DNA from 2 places in the Methylocystis sp. MJC1 genome. Region 1 is predicted to be linked to the other one. Evidence: riboswitches for the same ligand, from Rfam matches in the RefSeq annotation. Region 1 holds a riboswitch; the other holds the start of a gene.
What was found. Region 1 has a riboswitch for fluoride ahead of OGR47_RS21060 (cation:proton antiporter). Riboswitches for the same ligand answer to the same signal wherever they lie in the genome.
Positions count from the first base shown of each region.

Region 2: linked by a shared signal. The riboswitch ahead of OGR47_RS03040 (hypothetical protein) and the one ahead of OGR47_RS21060 (cation:proton antiporter) in region 1 are both predicted to bind fluoride.

Region 1 covers NZ_CP107560.1:87,602-96,051, reverse strand. Annotated here, with positions in the region: gene crcB (fluoride efflux transporter CrcB) at 1-269, opposite strand, end outside; gene OGR47_RS21065 (universal stress protein) at 343-762, opposite strand; gene OGR47_RS21060 (cation:proton antiporter) at 777-2,000, opposite strand; fluoride riboswitch at 2,121-2,182, opposite strand; gene OGR47_RS21055 (hypothetical protein) at 2,309-2,602, opposite strand; gene OGR47_RS21050 (IS110 family transposase) at 3,239-4,279, shown strand; gene OGR47_RS21045 (IS5 family transposase) at 4,580-5,392, shown strand; gene OGR47_RS21040 (HAD-IC family P-type ATPase) at 5,510-8,155, opposite strand.
Region 2 covers NZ_CP107558.1:616,746-625,195, forward strand. Annotated here, with positions in the region: gene ettA (energy-dependent translational throttle protein EttA) at 1-239, opposite strand, end outside; gene OGR47_RS03030 (hypothetical protein) at 377-1,060, opposite strand; gene purD (phosphoribosylamine--glycine ligase) at 1,311-2,591, shown strand; gene OGR47_RS03040 (hypothetical protein) at 2,817-3,263, opposite strand; fluoride riboswitch at 3,313-3,374, opposite strand; gene crcB (fluoride efflux transporter CrcB) at 3,454-3,828, opposite strand; gene OGR47_RS03050 (TPM domain-containing protein) at 3,886-4,494, opposite strand; gene OGR47_RS03055 (TPM domain-containing protein) at 4,494-5,312, opposite strand; gene OGR47_RS03060 (Fur family transcriptional regulator) at 5,314-5,742, opposite strand; gene OGR47_RS03065 (hypothetical protein) at 5,788-6,282, opposite strand; gene OGR47_RS03070 (argininosuccinate synthase) at 6,485-7,723, shown strand; gene OGR47_RS03075 (phosphatase PAP2 family protein) at 7,877-8,450, shown strand, end outside.

The sequences.
Region 1 (8,450 bases):
AGCGTCTGCAAGCTGAAGGATGAGAAGGTCGTGAAGCCGCCGCAAATCCCTATCATCACGAACTGGCGCGTTTCTGTTGAGGCGAATACGCGTCCGTCCGGGCCGGTGATCGCAGCGAAAAAGCCGATAACGAACGACCCAGATACGTTGATGAGCATCGTGCCCCAGGGGAACGTTTCGCCGAAATGGTTCGCCACCAGGCCGGAAAACCAATAGCGGGCCGCAGTGCCGAGAGCTCCGCCGATCGAAACCCAAACGTACCTGATCATCCCGTCGCTCATTTGTTGGCGCCTGTCCAATTGATTCTGCATTTAGCCGAAAAGATAAGAATTCGACTCGTTACTACTTCACCACCAGAACGGGACAAGAAGCTAACTGAATTATTCGATCCGCGCGGCTGCCAACCAACCGCTCGTAAATTGCGGAGTGACCCTTCGCTCCAATGATGAGAAGGTCAACACCGAGCTTCTCCGCCAATAGCACGATGTCTCGCACTGGGTGACCAGCGATGATATGCGTCTGCAGCTTTACCTCATGTTCTTCGGCCTTCGCCTGTGCGCGTCGTTGCACGGCGTGGAAGCGTCTGCCCTGAGTTTTGGCCTCCTCACGGACTTCTTCCACGAATTCTGGCATGTAGTCGACTTCCTCGACACAAATCATGTGCAGTTCGGAGCCGTTTTGCTTCGCAATAGTGATCGCCAGCTCCAGTGCGTGAAAGGCATGCTCCGAGCCGTCATTAGCGTGGAGAATCTTGCTGAACACAGGGGCCTCCTCCCTCATTCCGCTCTGCTCGTCGCCTCGGGAAGCGACAAGGTTTCCTGTTGTCCGCTCGTCGCTTCTCTCGCCGTCTGTTCCTCTAGAAGGTGGCGAGGCATAAAAAAGGAGTTGGCGATTACGGTCGGGATCACCGCGCTAGCGATGACGGTGGCGACAAGAGCAGAGTATTGCGCCTGGTCGATGATATGGTGCGAGAGCCCGAAGAGCGCCGATATGGTCCCGAACGTGAGCCCGGTGGACATGAGCAAAGTGGTATACATAGCTTCCCTTGTCGGGGAGGCGAAGACACGAGTTACAGGATAGACGCCGATCATCTTCGTGGTGACCTTCACCACCAGCAGCAGCGCGAACGCTCCCGGCGCCGCTACGAGTTGCGGGACCGATACGAAGGAGCCGGCGCGAATAAAGTAAAACGGCGTGAGTAGTCCGAAGGTCAAGGTGCGGAGGCGCCTGATTAAGGCATGATCCTTTCCCACAGTGCCGGCCAGCACCATACCGATGAGGTAGGCGGGTAGGACGGCCTCACTGTCGGCCCAAGTCGCCAATGCTCCCATCCCAAGGAGGCAGAGCAAAAGGAATTTCGCTTCGAGCTCGGACGGCCTGTTGCCGTAAAGACGAAAAAATCTTGGAGTAATCCAAGGCAAAGCGATAAAGACAGCGGTTCCGGCCCCCAGGAAAACAAGGGTTTTGAAGGTGAATGGCGCGAAAAGAAGGCCCAGCGCCATCACTGTGCCGAGATCGGTGATAAAGCAAGCGGCCAAGACAGTCTTGCCATAATCCGTGACGTTGAAGCCGAATTCGAGCATAACAGCGTAGACGACAGCGACAGAGGTGGTGGACATTGCGACCCCCGCCAGCCAGCTCGGCATAATTTCCCAACCAAGAATGAAATGTGCGCCCGCGGCGCACCCAATGAAGGGAAAGAAGAAGCTTGCCAGGCCCACTGCGACGGCCTCTTTCCACTTTGTACGGAATACCACGGGATCGAGCTCAGCGCCGGCCAAGAAGGTCAGCACAATCGCGCCTGCGCCCGAAAGGAATTTTATCCAACTTTCATCGGTTCCAAGCACCGCGGAACCGATTGCCGCGCCGATCACGAGCTGCGCGATCGTCCCTATAATGATTTCTGATAAAGCAGTCGCGATTTTAAGCCACATGGACACGAGGCTCGCGATCAAAGCGAGACCCAGCCACAAAGCCGCAAGAGCCCAGATTCCAGTCATGGGCGTTCTCCCGCCATGCGCAAAGGCAGGTTTCGCGGACTCAAAGCGCGAGTAACAATGTCAGGGCCGTAAGCGGCCGGTGGCTCTTGGGGCATATACGACTCCCCGCTCGCCCGAATGGACGTTGCAGGAGTCATCAGCCTGTCAAGGCGGTTTTGGGGGACCCCATCCCCATGGTGTTTCTAGTAGGTTATCGGAGGATGCGACTGCTCGTCAAATCCCCTCTCATCTCCGGATAGGTAGCCCCAACGGTGAGGTAAGCAATAATCCGCTCGGAGCAGCGAACGTTTGGACCGAGATCTGCGTTATTAAGAGTCGCGATTGTGGCGCCGGAGGTTGCCATGACGGGGTGTTACGCGATCATCGTTATCACGGCCTGCGGTATTGGCCTTCTCGCGATTTGGGCGGCCGACATCGCACGACGGGCCGTCGCGGCGAGCCTTGTCGGTGAAATCGCTGAATTCGTCAGGGTTATCGAGAGGCAACTGCCGGCAGAAGGCGGCACCGCAAACACGTCCGTAGTCCTGCAAAGCCAATCTTTGCCCTGGTCGCCAGTAATCTACCAGGCGCACTCTGGCCGCGTTGGTTTGCTTGGCGTCCATCGGGCTCGTCTAATAGCGTCGTTCTACGCTTCATTGCAAAGTTTGAATGAGGAATTACGCGGGCATGGGGTCGCGCGCTCACCGAGTGGTTCGCCTGTTCAATCGAATTCAATCTCCGCCAAGCTGAGGACCACGCTCGACCTCGGCGATGAAGCTTTACGAAGCCTCAGGCCTATTGTTTCGAGACCTCGAGATGGTTCTTTACGTCGAGCTTGAGGTGGAAAACTGCATGCGCCCATCCGGGCGTCGGCATGGCTCATAAAGGGAAGAAACGATGGGCGCTATCCTGGAATTGACGAGTTACGCTGCGACGCCCCTTGGAATGGTCGTCATCATTGTGCTTGCGGCGGCTGCTTATTTCGCTGCACGTTGGGTTTTTAACGACTGAGCGAAATTCTTCGCTTACAGACCAGATTATGGCAGGCTGGATCTGAATGATTTGATCCGCCGGGAACTGGGACGTTGCGTTCAGCCGCGCAAAGCAAAGCCGAAGCCTGTTGGGCTCCGCATATGACGCTAGATGGCGTAACGGGCCGCCGGAGGCTGAGGCTTCGCGGAGGAGTGGTCATCCCCCAGAATGGTGGTGTGAGACGGAGTCCGGCTTTCGTCGGCTCCAAGCATCATTGGAGGATGACCATGGACCATTATGCGGGGATCGACGTGTCTTTGGAAGCATCGAGCGTTTGCGTCGTCGATGGCGCCGGGCGAATCGTGCGGGAGGCGAAGATCTCCAGCGAGCCGGCGGCGCTCATCGGCTGGTTGGCGTCGCTCGGGCTGGATTTGGCGCGCATCGGCCTCGAGGCAGGGCCATTGTCGCAATGGCTTTACGCGGCGATGCACGAGGCGGGCCTGGCGGTGGAGTTGCTGGAGACGCGGCATGTGCGCACGGCTCTGCAGACGATGCCAGTCAAGACCGACCGCAATGACGCGCGCGGCATCGCGCAATTAATGCGGCTTGGTTGGTTTCGTCCGGTCCACTGCAAATCCTCGGCAGCGCAGGAGACGCGAGCGCTGCTGACGGCGCGCAAACTGGTTCAATCGAAACTCTATGACATTGAGATGAGCCTGCGCGGGATCTTGCGCGGCTTCGGGCTAAAGGTCGGGCCGACGACGCCGAAGCGTTTCGCACGGCGCATCCAGGAGCTCGTCGGCGGGTATAGGACGCTCGAGATCGTCGCAAAGGCGCTGCTTTCAGCGCATGCGGTCTTGCTGCGCGAGTTCGACATGTTCGAGAAGCTTGTGCGGGCGATGGCGCGCAAGGACAAGCGCGCGAGACTGATGATGTCGGCGCCGGGGGTCGGCGCGATCGTGGCGCTGACTTACGTTTCGGCGATCGATGATCCGTTGCGATTTTCCTCGTCGAAGCGGGTCGGGCCGCATTTCGGCCTGACGCCGAGGAAATATCAGTCTGGCGAAACGGACGTTAGCGGGCGGATTACCAAGATCGGCGACGCTGGCGTGCGCACGGCGCTTTACGAAGCCGCCAACGTCATACTAACGCGGCCGGTGAAGGGCTCCGGCCTCAAAAGCTGGGCGATGAAGCTCGCCCGGCGCGCCGGCATGAAGAAGGCGAAGGTGGCGCTGGCGCGCAAGCTCGCCGTGGTCTTGCATCGGATGTGGATCGACGGGACGCCGTTCGACGCCCGCAAGGCGACCTCGACTGTCGTGGCGGCGTAGGAGAGGAAAAGCAGGGTTTCGGGCGGGGCCAAACACCAGCCTTTCCCGAAGCGTTCGTCCCTCGCCGGGACGATGGATGGGTCAGACCGCAACACGCTCCGTGGGCTCAAGACCACGCGCAACTAGATTGGCCGGCCTCATCCTCATCTTATCCCATCAAGTGGCGGCCATCATTCTTGGCGCCGACCACGGACAGAAGAGTGAACCGGCGAAGGAAGAGCGTTGGGGATTGACAACGAAGCGCCCGTTACAGAAGAGGGTGTTATGTACTTTGGTGGTTGATTGTCTTAATGGAATCGGATGTCTCCGATTCGCAAACCGTATCCGTCTGATGTCAGCGACGAGGAATGGTCGCTGGTTGCGCCGTATCTGACGCTGATGGACGAGGGCGCTCCGCAACGTCAGCATTTGCTTCGTGAGCTTTTCAACGGCCTGCGCTACGTTCTGCGTTACGGCATAGCATGGCGCGCCATGCCCAACGATCTGCCGCCCTGGTCCGCAGTGTATCAGCAATCGCAGCGCTGGCTGGCGGCGGGCGTGTTCGAAGAGCTTGCGCAGGACCTGCGCGCCTTGTTGCGCGTCGCCTCCGGTCGCGCCGAGGAGCCAACCACGGCGATCATCGACAGCCGCACGCTGCGCTCTACGCCGGAAAGCGGTCCACGGGCCGGCTATGACGGCGCCAAGCGCAAGCGCGGCTCCAAGCTGCACATGGCGGTCGACACGCTGGGGCACTTGCTGGCGCTGCACGTTACGCCGGCGAATGTCGACGACCGCGCCGAGGTCGGCAAGCTCGCCGCCGCTGTGCAGGACGCCACCGGCGAGAGCGTCGAGCTTATTTATGTCGATCAAGGTTATACCGGCGAGAAAGCCGCCGAGGCGGCCAAAGCGCAGGGCGTCGAACTCTGCGTGGTCAAACTCTCCGAAGCGAAAAAAGGCTTCGTGCTGTTGCCCAAACGCTGGGTTGTCGAACGATCCTTCGCTTGGGCGACCCGATGCAGGCGGCTGGTCAAAGACTACGAACGCTACGCCGACACACTCGCTGGCCTCCACGTCGTCGCTTTCGCCTGCCTCATGCTCAAACGCGCAGCCGACTTCATAATACAGAGTGCATAACACCCTCTAGGATCGGAAACAACCTATCAAGAGCTTGACCATCATACGACGCTTCAATTCCGAGCCACAGACATAGACCGTTCCATTCCCGAGCCTCTCTGGGAAACTACGGGGCATTCACATGCCCCAGCGTCGGAAAAACCAGACTTTGACAAGCTGGGCCAGAGTCCCGTACGCCAGGAGCGTGGCAGCGAGGATCGGCCAATAAAGCGGAGGCAGAGGCGCAAATTTCAGCGCCTCCCCGAGAGAGGTGAAGGGTAAAGCGGCGGCTACACCGCAGATAATTACTGAGGCTGCGATGAGGGTGGCGCTGGCGCGGCTTTCGAAAAACGGGACTTTCGCCGTTCGAATGATGTGGATGATCAGCGTCTGCGATATAAGCGATTCAACGAACCATCCCGTTTGAAAAAGGGATGGGTTAGCCCACCCGTCGAACACGTAGAACATCACGAAAAACGTCGTGTAATCGAAAATCGAGCTAATTGGACCAAGCAGCAGCATGAACTTAAATATGTTGTCGATATCCCATCTTCGTGGCGCAGCGAGATAGTCCTCGTCGACGTCGTCCGTGGGGATCGCTGTCTGTGAGAAATCGTAAAGCAAGTTGTTGGTGAGAACCTGGATAGGCTGCATCGGCAAAAAGGGGAGAAAAAGGCTCGCGCCTAGCACACTGAACATACTGCCGAAGTTCGAGCTTGCGCCCATTTTGATGTATTTGACGATGTTGCCAAAGACCTTGCGTCCTTCGACGACGCCTTGTTGCAAGATCGTCAGGTCCTTTTCGAGCAGGATGATGTCGGCTGATTCTTTCGCAATGTCGACGGCGCAATCGACCGAGATGCCAACATCGGCAGCTTTGAGCGCGAGGCTGTCGTTGATTCCGTCTCCGAGAAAACCCACGACGTGACCTCGGATATGTAGCGCTCTAACGATCCGAGCTTTTTGGTCGGGAGAGAGTTTTGCGAAAATTGTGGTCGCCTCGGCGAAGTCCGCCAGCTCGTGGTCGGTCAATTTTTCGATCTCGGGGCCGAGCGCGAACCTATCTGCCTCGAGGCCGACCTCCCGACAGATTTTCCGAGTGACAATCTCATTGTCGCCGGTCAGGATCTTGACGGCGACGCCGTTAGCCCGGAGTGAGGCAATCGCCGCGCCGCAGCTTTCCTTGGGCGGATCAAGAAACGCGATGAAACCAAGAAGGACGAGGTCTGCCTCATCCTCAACAGAGTAGGTTTCTTTGGCCTGCGCAAACTCTTTATAAGCGACCGCAACGACGCGCAGTCCGTCTTCATTGAGCTCGTGCGCCATCGCCAGCGCTCTGGCTCTTCGGCGCCAATCAAGCTTCGCAAGCGTCCCATCGATTTCGATGTAGGCGCATATGGAGAGGGTTTCTTCGATCGCGCCCTTGCAGATGAGCAAGTGGGCTCCGCCCTCCCGAAGCAGCGCGCCCGTCAGACGGGCTCGAAGTTTTGCGAAAAGACCTAGTTTTAGATTGCCTGCACCATCGTGGCGGCGAACGATCACAGAAAGGCGCTTACGAATGAAATCAAACGGAATCTCATCAACGCTTTCATAGTTGTGCCGCAAGCGTAGGTTTTTGCCAGTTTCGACGTGATTAAGAACGGCGAAATCGAGAAGGCTTTTCAGGCCGGATTGGTAATGGCTGTTCAGATACGCATATTCCAGGACTCGTTCGTCAGCTTTTCCATCGGCGTTTAGATGCAGATGGAGGGACACGCGATTTTCGGTCAACGTTCCGGTCTTATCGGCGCAGAGAACATCCATCGCTCCAAAATTCTGGATAGCGTTCAGGCGCTTAACGATCACACGCTTTTTCGCCATTGCGATTGCGCCTTTGGCCAAATTGACCGTGACGATCATCGGCAGCAGTTCGGGGGTCAATCCAACTGCGACTGCAAGGGCGAACAACAGCGCCTGGAGCCAATCGCCCTTCGTCAGGCCATTGATCAAAAAGACGCTCGGCGCGAGCGCCAGCATGAAGTATATCATCAGGCGAACAAACCTGTTGACGCCCTTGTCGAAGCTTGTTGGCTCTCTTTTCTGTGCAATGCGGGATGCCAGCTCGCCAAAATAGGTCCGCGCGCCAGTGTGTACGATGACGCCGGTGGCGAAACCGCTAACCACACTACAGCCCATCAGACAGATGTTTGGCGCGTTTAACGGGTCGGTAGCGGCTCCATCCGATTGTGCGGATTTCTCGACGGGCATTGCCTCGCCGCTCAGAGTCGATTGATCGACGAAAAGATCCTTGGTCTTAAGCAGCCGTAGATCGCCAGGAATCATATCTCCCGCCGACAGACGCACAATGTCGCCTGGAACTAGCTGCTCCATCGGTATTTCCTCAAATCCGTTGGAAGTGAGTTCTTCTCCGATGGGCGAGCGCCGGCGTCGAACGGTCGCCGTCGTTTTTACGACGGCTCGAAGCTTGGCGGCTGCATCGTTCGACCGATGCTCCTGGACGAAAGCCATGCTGATGGCGAGCGTTACGATGACGCAAATAACAACGGCCGCGTTAGTATCCCCCAAAAAATAGGAAATAGCTGCGAGGCCGAGAAGTAGCGCGTTCAGCGGATTCCTAGCGCTCCCCCAAATCTCGTGGAGCGGCGTGGGTCGGGCTTCTTGTGCGACGAGATTAGGTCCGACCGTCCGCAGCCTCACCTGCGCCTCGAGGGAGGCAAGTCCCTCCGGCGATGTTCCCAAAAGGCCGAAGACGGACTGCTCCTCCAGCCCGCTAACTGCAGCGATCTCGTCCGAGATGGAAATGCTTGCGGGCGGAGCCGGTTTGAGGCCCCCTTGCAAAAAGGCTAGCTGCGCGAAAGGGGGCAGAGCCGCGAGACGGAATAACGTTGATCTCGGAATGCCAATTTTCGCGAGTGCGACACTGATGACCTCGGTGGTCACTTTCCAACCCGAGCGACGAAGCGACTCACGGAAGAATTCCTCTCGCTGGCTACCGCCCGACGGTTTCTCTTTAAGCTGATCCAAGGGGTACGAATTCATCCCCGAAGGCTACGGTCGATCGACGGGTCGATCAATCCCA
Region 2 (8,450 bases), on a different replicon from region 1:
TGCGGCTCCTGCGGCAGATAGCCGACGCGCGCGCCTTCGGCGACGAAGCCTTCGCCGGTGTATTCCTTGTCTATGCCGGCCATGATGCGCAGCAGGGTCGACTTACCCGCGCCGTTGACGCCGAGGACGCCGATCTTGGCGTCCGGGTAGAAGGAGAGATGAATATTGTCCAAGACCTTCTTTCCGCCAGGATAGGTCTTGGTGAGGCCCTGCATGTGGTAGATGAACTGGCGCGCCATATCGCCTCGCAACGAGAGAAGTTGGCGCCGTGTTTAGAGCATTTTCGCGCCCATGGGGAGGGGCTGCGCGCGGCCTGCATCGGCGGTTCATGATGAACTCCCGGTCGGGCGCTGGGCTCGACCGGGATGGCAGAGCGTCAAGGCGTCCGCATGAAGCCCATGACCGTCGCGCTGAGCGTGCTGCCGGTGAGGACGAGCGTGGCGCCCAAGGCGAGCAGCGCGCAGAGATTCAGCGTCAGATCGTTGACATTGCCGGCCAAGGCAAGAATCCCGAGCACGATTGCGGCCAGCCCCGCGAGCGCCTGCAACGCCGCCGAGCCCGAAGCCATTTCGCTTGCGAGCATTTCGCCGCCGATGAGCGACTGCCCCGACGTCATCGCCTGCATGCGCGAGGCGCGGCGCAGCAGGAAGAGATGCCAGACAGCGTTGCTGCTCAGGACGAGCGCCGTGCCGTAAGCGATGACGGCCACGGGCATGAGCACGCCCGAATTAATGCCCAGCAAGGCCAGAATGCCGAGCACGATGCCGGCAGCGCCGACCAGGAAGACGACCGCCAGGCTGTTGCCGCCGAACTGCTCGGCGGTAAAGCCTCTCGTCTCGGCGGGAAAGGCGATCTGCGCATATTCGGAGACCATGGCGCCGCCCTGGATGAGAAGCGCGACTCCGAAGACGATGGTCGCGATGGCAGTCATGTAGACGGGCGCGATATTGACCAGGCCGCAGACGGCCAGGACGATTGTCGCGACGCCGCCGATAGCGTCGATCAAGCCGCCGTAAGCGACCGCATTTTCATGCGTGGCGACCTCTCGGGTGATGGACATTTCTTTACTCCGGCCATGGCCCCCGGGGCCGGTAGCTAGCGCCATATTAAAGGCCAGCAAGCAGAGCGTTCCTTGCTGAAGGGCCATTGTTGCATTTTGTGCGGCGGGCGTCCTAAGCCGGCATTCATAGGCGGAGCAATGAAAGCCTGCTTAGGTTTCTTATTTTGCAGGATTAGCTGCGGAAAACCGGTTTCCACTTTTCCGCAATCCTGCTTAGAAGCGAGCGTTGGTTCAAACGGGCGGAGCGCGCATGAACATTCTTCTCATCGGATCGGGCGGTCGCGAGCACGCTATCGCCAATGCGCTGGCGAAGAGCCCGCTGCTCACCCGCCTATATATCGCGCCCGGCAATCCGGGGACCGAGCGGGTGGGCGAGAATATCGATCTCGACGCCGGGGATCACGGCGCGGTTATCCGCTTCTGCCGCGAGATGGGAATTGCGCTCGTCGTGGTGGGGCCGGAGCAGCCCTTGATCGGCGGGCTCGTGGACGCGCTGGCGCGCGCCGAAATTCTGGCCTTCGGGCCGACGCAGGCGGCCGCGCAGCTCGAGGGCTCCAAGGGCTTCACCAAGGATCTCTGCCGCGAATATGGCATTCCCACCGCGGCCTATGAGCGCTTCGCCGACAAGGACAAAGCGCTTGCCTATCTGCGCGAGAAGGGCGCGCCCATCGTCGTGAAGGCCGATGGCCTCGCAGCGGGCAAGGGCGTCGTCGTGGCGCAGACGCTGGAGGAGGCCGAGCGCGCCGTGGAGGCGATGTTCGCGGGGCTCTTCGGCCGTTCGGGCGCCGAGGTGGTGGTTGAGGAATTCCTCGAAGGCGAGGAGGCGTCCTTCTTCGCGATTTGCGACGGGGCCCGCGCGGCGCCTTTCGCCACGGCGCAGGACCACAAGCGCGTCGGCGACGGCGATACGGGGCCGAACACCGGCGGCATGGGCGCTTATTCCCCGGCCTCCGTCGTGACGCCGGATATCGAGCGCCGCGTCATGGCGGAGATCATCGAGCCCACGATGCGCGCCATGCAGGAGAAGGGCGCGCCCTTTACCGGGGTGCTCTACGCCGGATTGATGCTGACGACGGAGGGGCCGAAGCTCATCGAATACAACAACCGCTTCGGCGATCCGGAAGCGCAGGTCATCCTGCCGCGACTGGAGGATGATTTGCTGTCGATCATGCTCGCCGCAGCGCGCGGGGCGCTCCCCGAGGCGCGCCCGCATTTCTCCGACCGCGTGGCCCTCGCCGTGGTGCTCGCGGCGAAGGGCTATCCAGGCACGCCTTTGACCGGCTCGGAAATTCGCGGCGTCGCAAACGCTGAGGCAATGGCGGACGTCATCGTCACGCACGCCGGCACGCGCCTGGAGGGCGAGCGGCTGCTTGCTGCGGGCGGCCGCGTGCTGAATGTCACCGCGCTCGGCGAAAGCGTCTCGGAGGCGCAGGCCAAAGCCTATGCGGCGGTCGATGCCATCCAATGGCCGGGCGGCTTTTGCCGTCGCGATATCGGCTGGCGCGAGGTCGCGCGGGAGCAGCGCTGCTGATTGATCAGCGAGTTTAGAGCAAACCCGCTCGCATTGGGGATTGTCATTCCCGGCGGGCTGAAAGCCCGACCGGGAATCCAGAGCCACAAGAGCACTGATTCTGCTCTGGATTCCCGATCGCTCGCGCTTTGCGAGCGTCGGGAATGACGGAGGAATATTCGAGAGGTCTATATCACACAGCGGTGCAACGCCGCGTCGTCGCAGCGCTCACCGTCCGCCGCCTTCTTATTCGAAGTTCATCTGGAAGGTGGTGATGGTGCGGTCGAAAGAGTCGACAGGGATATAGCAGAAGGCGTTAGTGGCGACCGGCGCTTCCTTGCAGTGCGAATGGTTGCCGTCCCATTCGTAGCCGGCTTCCTTCATGCAGCCCGTGATGGCGCGGTGTAGGATCGACGGATCGGCGCCCTGGCGCGCTTCGGGATGGGCGCTTTCCGCATCGAGCTCGCAAAGAGAGGTTTTGAGTTGCTGCTCTTTGAGGAAGCCGACGGAGCTGCCGTAAAGGATGATCTCCAGCGCGCCGAGAATCAGCGCGCCTCCGGCAAGAGAGGCCACCGCGTAGCGGGCGTCCTTGAGAAAGCGGATGTTGATGAAATAAAGACCGCCCGCAGCCAGAAGGCCGCAACCGATAATGAGGGCGAAGGGAACGAGAAAGACGGCGAGGTCTTGGTTCATAACAATACTCCTCCTTCTTGCACCGGCGATCGATCAGATCGCGGTCACGACAAAAGCAGGAGTCATCAGCCTTTCCGGCGGTTAAGGGGGCACCCCATCCCCTCGGCGCGGCGATTGTCTCGCCCACGCTCAATGCGAGTGACCTTAGCCTCGATTCCGGCGCAGCGTCAATCGCTCCGAACTAAGTCAATTACGAAAATTGCCGCAGGAGCCATAGGCCGGTGATCAGCCCCGCCACGGACAGGCCAACCGACGCGGCCACATAGAGAGTCGCCACCGCCATCTCGCCGCGTTCATACAGCAAAACGGCCTCCAGCGAGAAGGTCGAGAAGGTCGTGAAGCCGCCGAGGATGCCGGTCGTGAGGAACAGGCGCCACTGCTGGGGAGAGTCGCCCTTCAAGGCGAAATAGCCGATGATCGCGCCCATCAGGGCCGAACCCAGGACGTTGATCGCCAGGGTCCCGAAGGGAAAACTCGAGCTGGTCACGCGAGCGACCAGCAGGTTGACCCCGTGACGCGCGGCGGCGCCCAATCCTCCGCCGAGAAAGACGATGAGAAAGCCCATAGCGACCACGTCTCCAGATGCATGCGAAAAATCCGTGGTCGCAATAACAGCTCAGGTTCAACTCACATAGACCTTATCCGGCAGTTCGTCGCCTTCTTCTCCGGGGGGCGCGGCGCGTGCGAGCAGGCGTGCGCATTCGTCGATCGTTACGACGAAACCTTCCGCGCAGCGGCGTTGCGCGAGGCAGGTCAGCAAGGGCTCGAGCGCCGCCTTCCATTCCGCGTCGGAGATTTTACCGTTCAGTCCCTCGTCGGCGATGATGCGGGCGTAATGCTCAGCGAAGGAGACGAAGATCAGCACGCCCGTGCGGCCTTTGGTGCCCGATATGCCCCGGGAAAAAAACTGCTCGATCGCCACCCGCTCGGCGCGGCGCTTCTTGACGAGGCGCGGGGTGAGCGCAAGCCGGATCGGCGGCCAGGAGACGATGAGCGCCGAAACGATGAAGACGCCGATCTGCGCGGCGTAGATCGTCTTGGCGGAAAGATCAGTGAATTCGGCGAGCGGCCAGGGCGAGACGAGCGCGAAAAAGGCGGCCCAGAGCGGCGGCACATAGGCGTAGTCCGATGCGCGGCGCGCCAAAGCGCAGACGATTTCGCCGGAGGTTTTCTGCTCCGCCTTGCCGATTGCCTGGGCGATTGCGTCGAGGTCTTGCTCCGTCAGCAGCATCACCAATCTCCCGAGGCGCCGCCGCCGCCGGACGAGCCGCCGCCGCCCGAGAAACTGTCGAAGCCGCCGCCGTCGCCGCCGCCCCACGAAGAGCCGCCGCCAAAAGAGCCGCCGTCGCCCCAGTCGCCGCGGCTCGGCGGCAGGATGACGATCGGCGGGCCGCCGCGGCGATAGTGGCGGTAATCCTTCGGACGTCCGGCGCTTCGCGCCATCATGATGAAGATGAAAACGAAGAGCGCGAAGATGAGCAGGGGAAGAAGTTCGTCGACCATCGAGGGCGCAGGCGCAGCCTTCTTCACCCATTCCGCCGAGTCGCCGCTCAGGATTTCGATGATCCCTTCGACGCCGCGCTCGATCCCGGCGCCATAGTCGCCCGCCTTGAATTTCGGCGCGACGGCGCTGGCGAGGATCACCTTGGAGAGCGCGTCGGTCAGCGTGCCTTCCAGCCCATAGCCGACCTCGATGCGCATTTTGCGCTCGCTGGGCGCCACGAGGAAAAGGACGCCATTGTTCTTTTTGGCTTCGCCCAGCTTCCAGGCGCGAAAGAGGCCGTTGGCGTAGGTCTCGATGTCATAGCCGTCGAGCGTCTTGATTGTCGCGACGACGAGCTGGATGCTGGATTTGTCTTCGAGGTCCTTGAGCTTCGTTAGCAGGCTGGCGCGCGTCGCCTCGGGGATGACGCCGGCCTGATCGACGATGCGGCCGGTGAGCGCCGGATAATTCGGGGCGGCCAAGGCCAGCGCCGCGAAAAGGCAGAAGACGAAGACGAGAAAGCCCCGCAGCACCAAGGTCCGAGACGCAAGGGCCGGCGCGTTCATGTCAGGCGCCGGCGCAGCGGGCGCAGCGGCCGGCGATCTCCACGACGCGCGTGCGCGCCTTGAAGCCCGCTTCGCTGGTGAGCGCGGAAAGCTCGCGGGCGAGGCCGGGCGAGGTCGCCTCTTTCACCTCGCCGCATTCCTCGCAAATGAGAAACACCACCGGCTCCTCGGCGCCGTGGCAATGGCCGCAGACGACGAAGGCGTTCTTGGATTCGAGCCGATGCGCCAGGCCATTGTCGAGGAGAAAAGCGAGAGCGCGATAGACCGAGACGGGGGCCGGCCGCTTGCCGTCTGCGCTCGCCATGAGATCGATCATCTCATAGGCGCCGACGGGCCGGTTGGCTTCGACGAGAATGTCGAGCGCGCGACGGCGCGCGGGGGTGAGCCCCGCGATGGTTTTGGCCGTATCTTGCGGCGGATGGCTGCTCATGACGTCATTGTAGCGGCCCGCCGGGCGAAAGACGAGGCCGCGCCGTCACGGCTTGGCGCAGGCCGCGACGAATTTCGTCACCTTCTCGGCGGCGCCCTTCAGCGGCGCAGTCTGTTTGGAGGGACCGACGACCGCGACCAATGTCTCGCCCGTCGCCATCGCTTCGAAGATGGGGTCATTCGCCGGCAGCCGCCCTTCGAAGCTCGGCACGCCCGCTTCTTCATTCGGCAAAAGCTTGCCCGCGATTTTCGTCTGAACGTCGCCGATGGAAAGCGCCGCTGTGGCGCTCTTGCCGGGTTTGAGCTTCTCGCTCGTCTCGGAGACGAAGAAGGTCACGACGCCGCTCTTGGGCTTGCAGCGAAAGGCGCCGAAGCTGTCGTCCGTCTCGGGAACGCCGTAGTTGAGAAAGATCAAGTCTGGCTTCTTTTCCTCAAGACCCGAGAGGGTCCAAACCCGCTCGTCCTTGGCGGGCGCCGGGGCGCAGAGAATGAAAAAAGCGCAATTGGCCAGGGCAAATCTTGCAAGCGAGTTCCTGATCACGGGCTTCTCCTGGAGAGGGAAGGCAGAAACGGAAGCCTAGCGCAGTTCGACCCGCCTCGCTTGTGCTCTTTCGCACACCAAAGATCGCGGCTTCTGTCATCCCAAGCGGGCCGCTGACCACTCGCAACCCCAGGCCCAACGCTTGCGCGCGGCGGCGGCGGGCTTATAACGGCGCCGACCAAGCACCAATACCGAGCCCGACATGACCCGCGCCAAAAAAGACATCAAGAAGGTCGTCCTCGCCTATTCCGGCGGCCTCGACACCTCCATCATCCTCAAATGGCTGCAGACGACCTATGGCGCGGAGGTCGTCACCTTCACGGCCGATCTCGGCCAGGGCGAGGAACTGGGCCCGGCGCGCGACAAGGCGCTGCTCCTCGGCGTGAAGCCCGAGAACATCTTCATCGAGGATCTGCGCGAGGAATTCGTGCGCGACTATGTCTTTCCGATGTTTCGCGCCAACGCCGTCTATGAGGGGCTCTATCTGCTCGGCACCTCCATCGCCCGTCCGCTGATCGCGAAAAAGCAGATCGAGATTGCGAGACAGATGGGGGCGGACGCCGTTTGCCACGGCGCGACCGGCAAGGGCAACGACCAGGTGCGCTTCGAGCTCGGCTATTACGCGCTGGAGCCGGACATCACCGTGATCGCGCCCTGGCGCGAATGGGATTTCCATTCCCGCACCGATCTCATCGCCTTCGCCGAGGCGCATCAGATCCCGATCGCCAGGGACAAGCGCGGTGAGGCGCCTTTCTCCACCGACGCGAACCTGCTGCACACCTCCTCCGAGGGCAAGGTGCTGGAAGACCCGGCGCAGGAGACGCCGGACTACGTCTATTCGCGCACCGGCCATCCCGAGGAGGGGCCGAACGAGCCGCAATATGTCACCATCGATTTCGAGAAGGGCGACGCGGTCGCGGTCGATGGCGTCGCGCTGACGCCGGCGGCGCTGCTCGCCAAGCTCAATGAGCTGGGCCGCCAGCACGGCATTGGCCGGCTCGATCTCGTCGAGAACCGTTTCGTCGGCATGAAGTCGCGCGGCATGTATGAGACGCCCGGCGGCTCGATCCTGCTCGTCGCCCATCGTGGCATAGAGAGCATCACGCTCGACCGCGGCGCGGCGCATCTCAAGGACGAGCTGATGCCGCGTTATTCTGAGCTGATCTACAACGGCTTCTGGTTCTCGCCCGAGCGCGAGATGCTGCAGGCCGCAATCGACAAGAGCCAGGAGCTCGTCACCGGCCGCGTGCGGCTGAAGCTCTACAAGGGATCGGCGACGCTCGTCGGCCGCGAGAGCCCGTGGTCGCTCTACGACCAGGATCTCGTGACCTTTGAGGAGGGCGGCACCTACGACCAGCGCGACGCCGAAGGCTTCATCAAGCTCAATGCGCTGCGGCTGCGCACGCTCGCCAAGCGCGCGGCGCGCGGGGCGAAGAAGTAATCAGACGAAGATAAGGCGGGCGCCTTCCCCCTTAGGGGAGGGCGCAGCGCATTCGGCGACGCGCTGCCGGCTCAAGGGTAGCGCGCGAAGCCAATAAATCGCCCGATAGTTTTTATGTAAGTCGCACGCCCGCAATTCTTTCGAGGCTCGTCAGTGACTGCGTCCAGGCTTCTGGTCTTTTTCACGCCCTTCGGCGCATCGAACCTCGTCTTGTCCGCCTGCGTCGGACTCGCCGCCGGGCTGTGGCTCGTCGGCCTGCGGCGGCCGGCCGCCGCTTTCATCTTTTCCGCCGGCCTGTGCGCGGCGCTGATCTCGGTGGGCAAGATCGTCTTCACCGCCATCCATGGTTTTGGAGAGCTTTACAGCCCCAGCGGGCATGCGGCGCTGGCCTGCTTCTTCTTCTGCTCGTTCGGCAGAATGGCGCAGACGACCCGGTCCCCGGCGGGTTACCTTTTTGCCGCCGCGTCCTGGTCGGTCGCTTTATTGGTGTTCTTCAATCGCTTCCTCGTGGGCGGCCACACTTTTCCCGATGCGGTCGTCGGCGCGTCGGTCGGACTGGCGTGTTCGGTTTTGTTTTTCCGTCTCGCCGGCCCGTTCGACGTCAAGGCGCGCCTCCAGGCGGTCGCGCCGACGCTCGCCTTCACGGCCTCCGTCGCCAGCTATCTCGCTTTCGGCGCGAATATTTCGGAGCGCGCCTTGATGGAGGCCGCCTTCTGGCTCAGGGCAA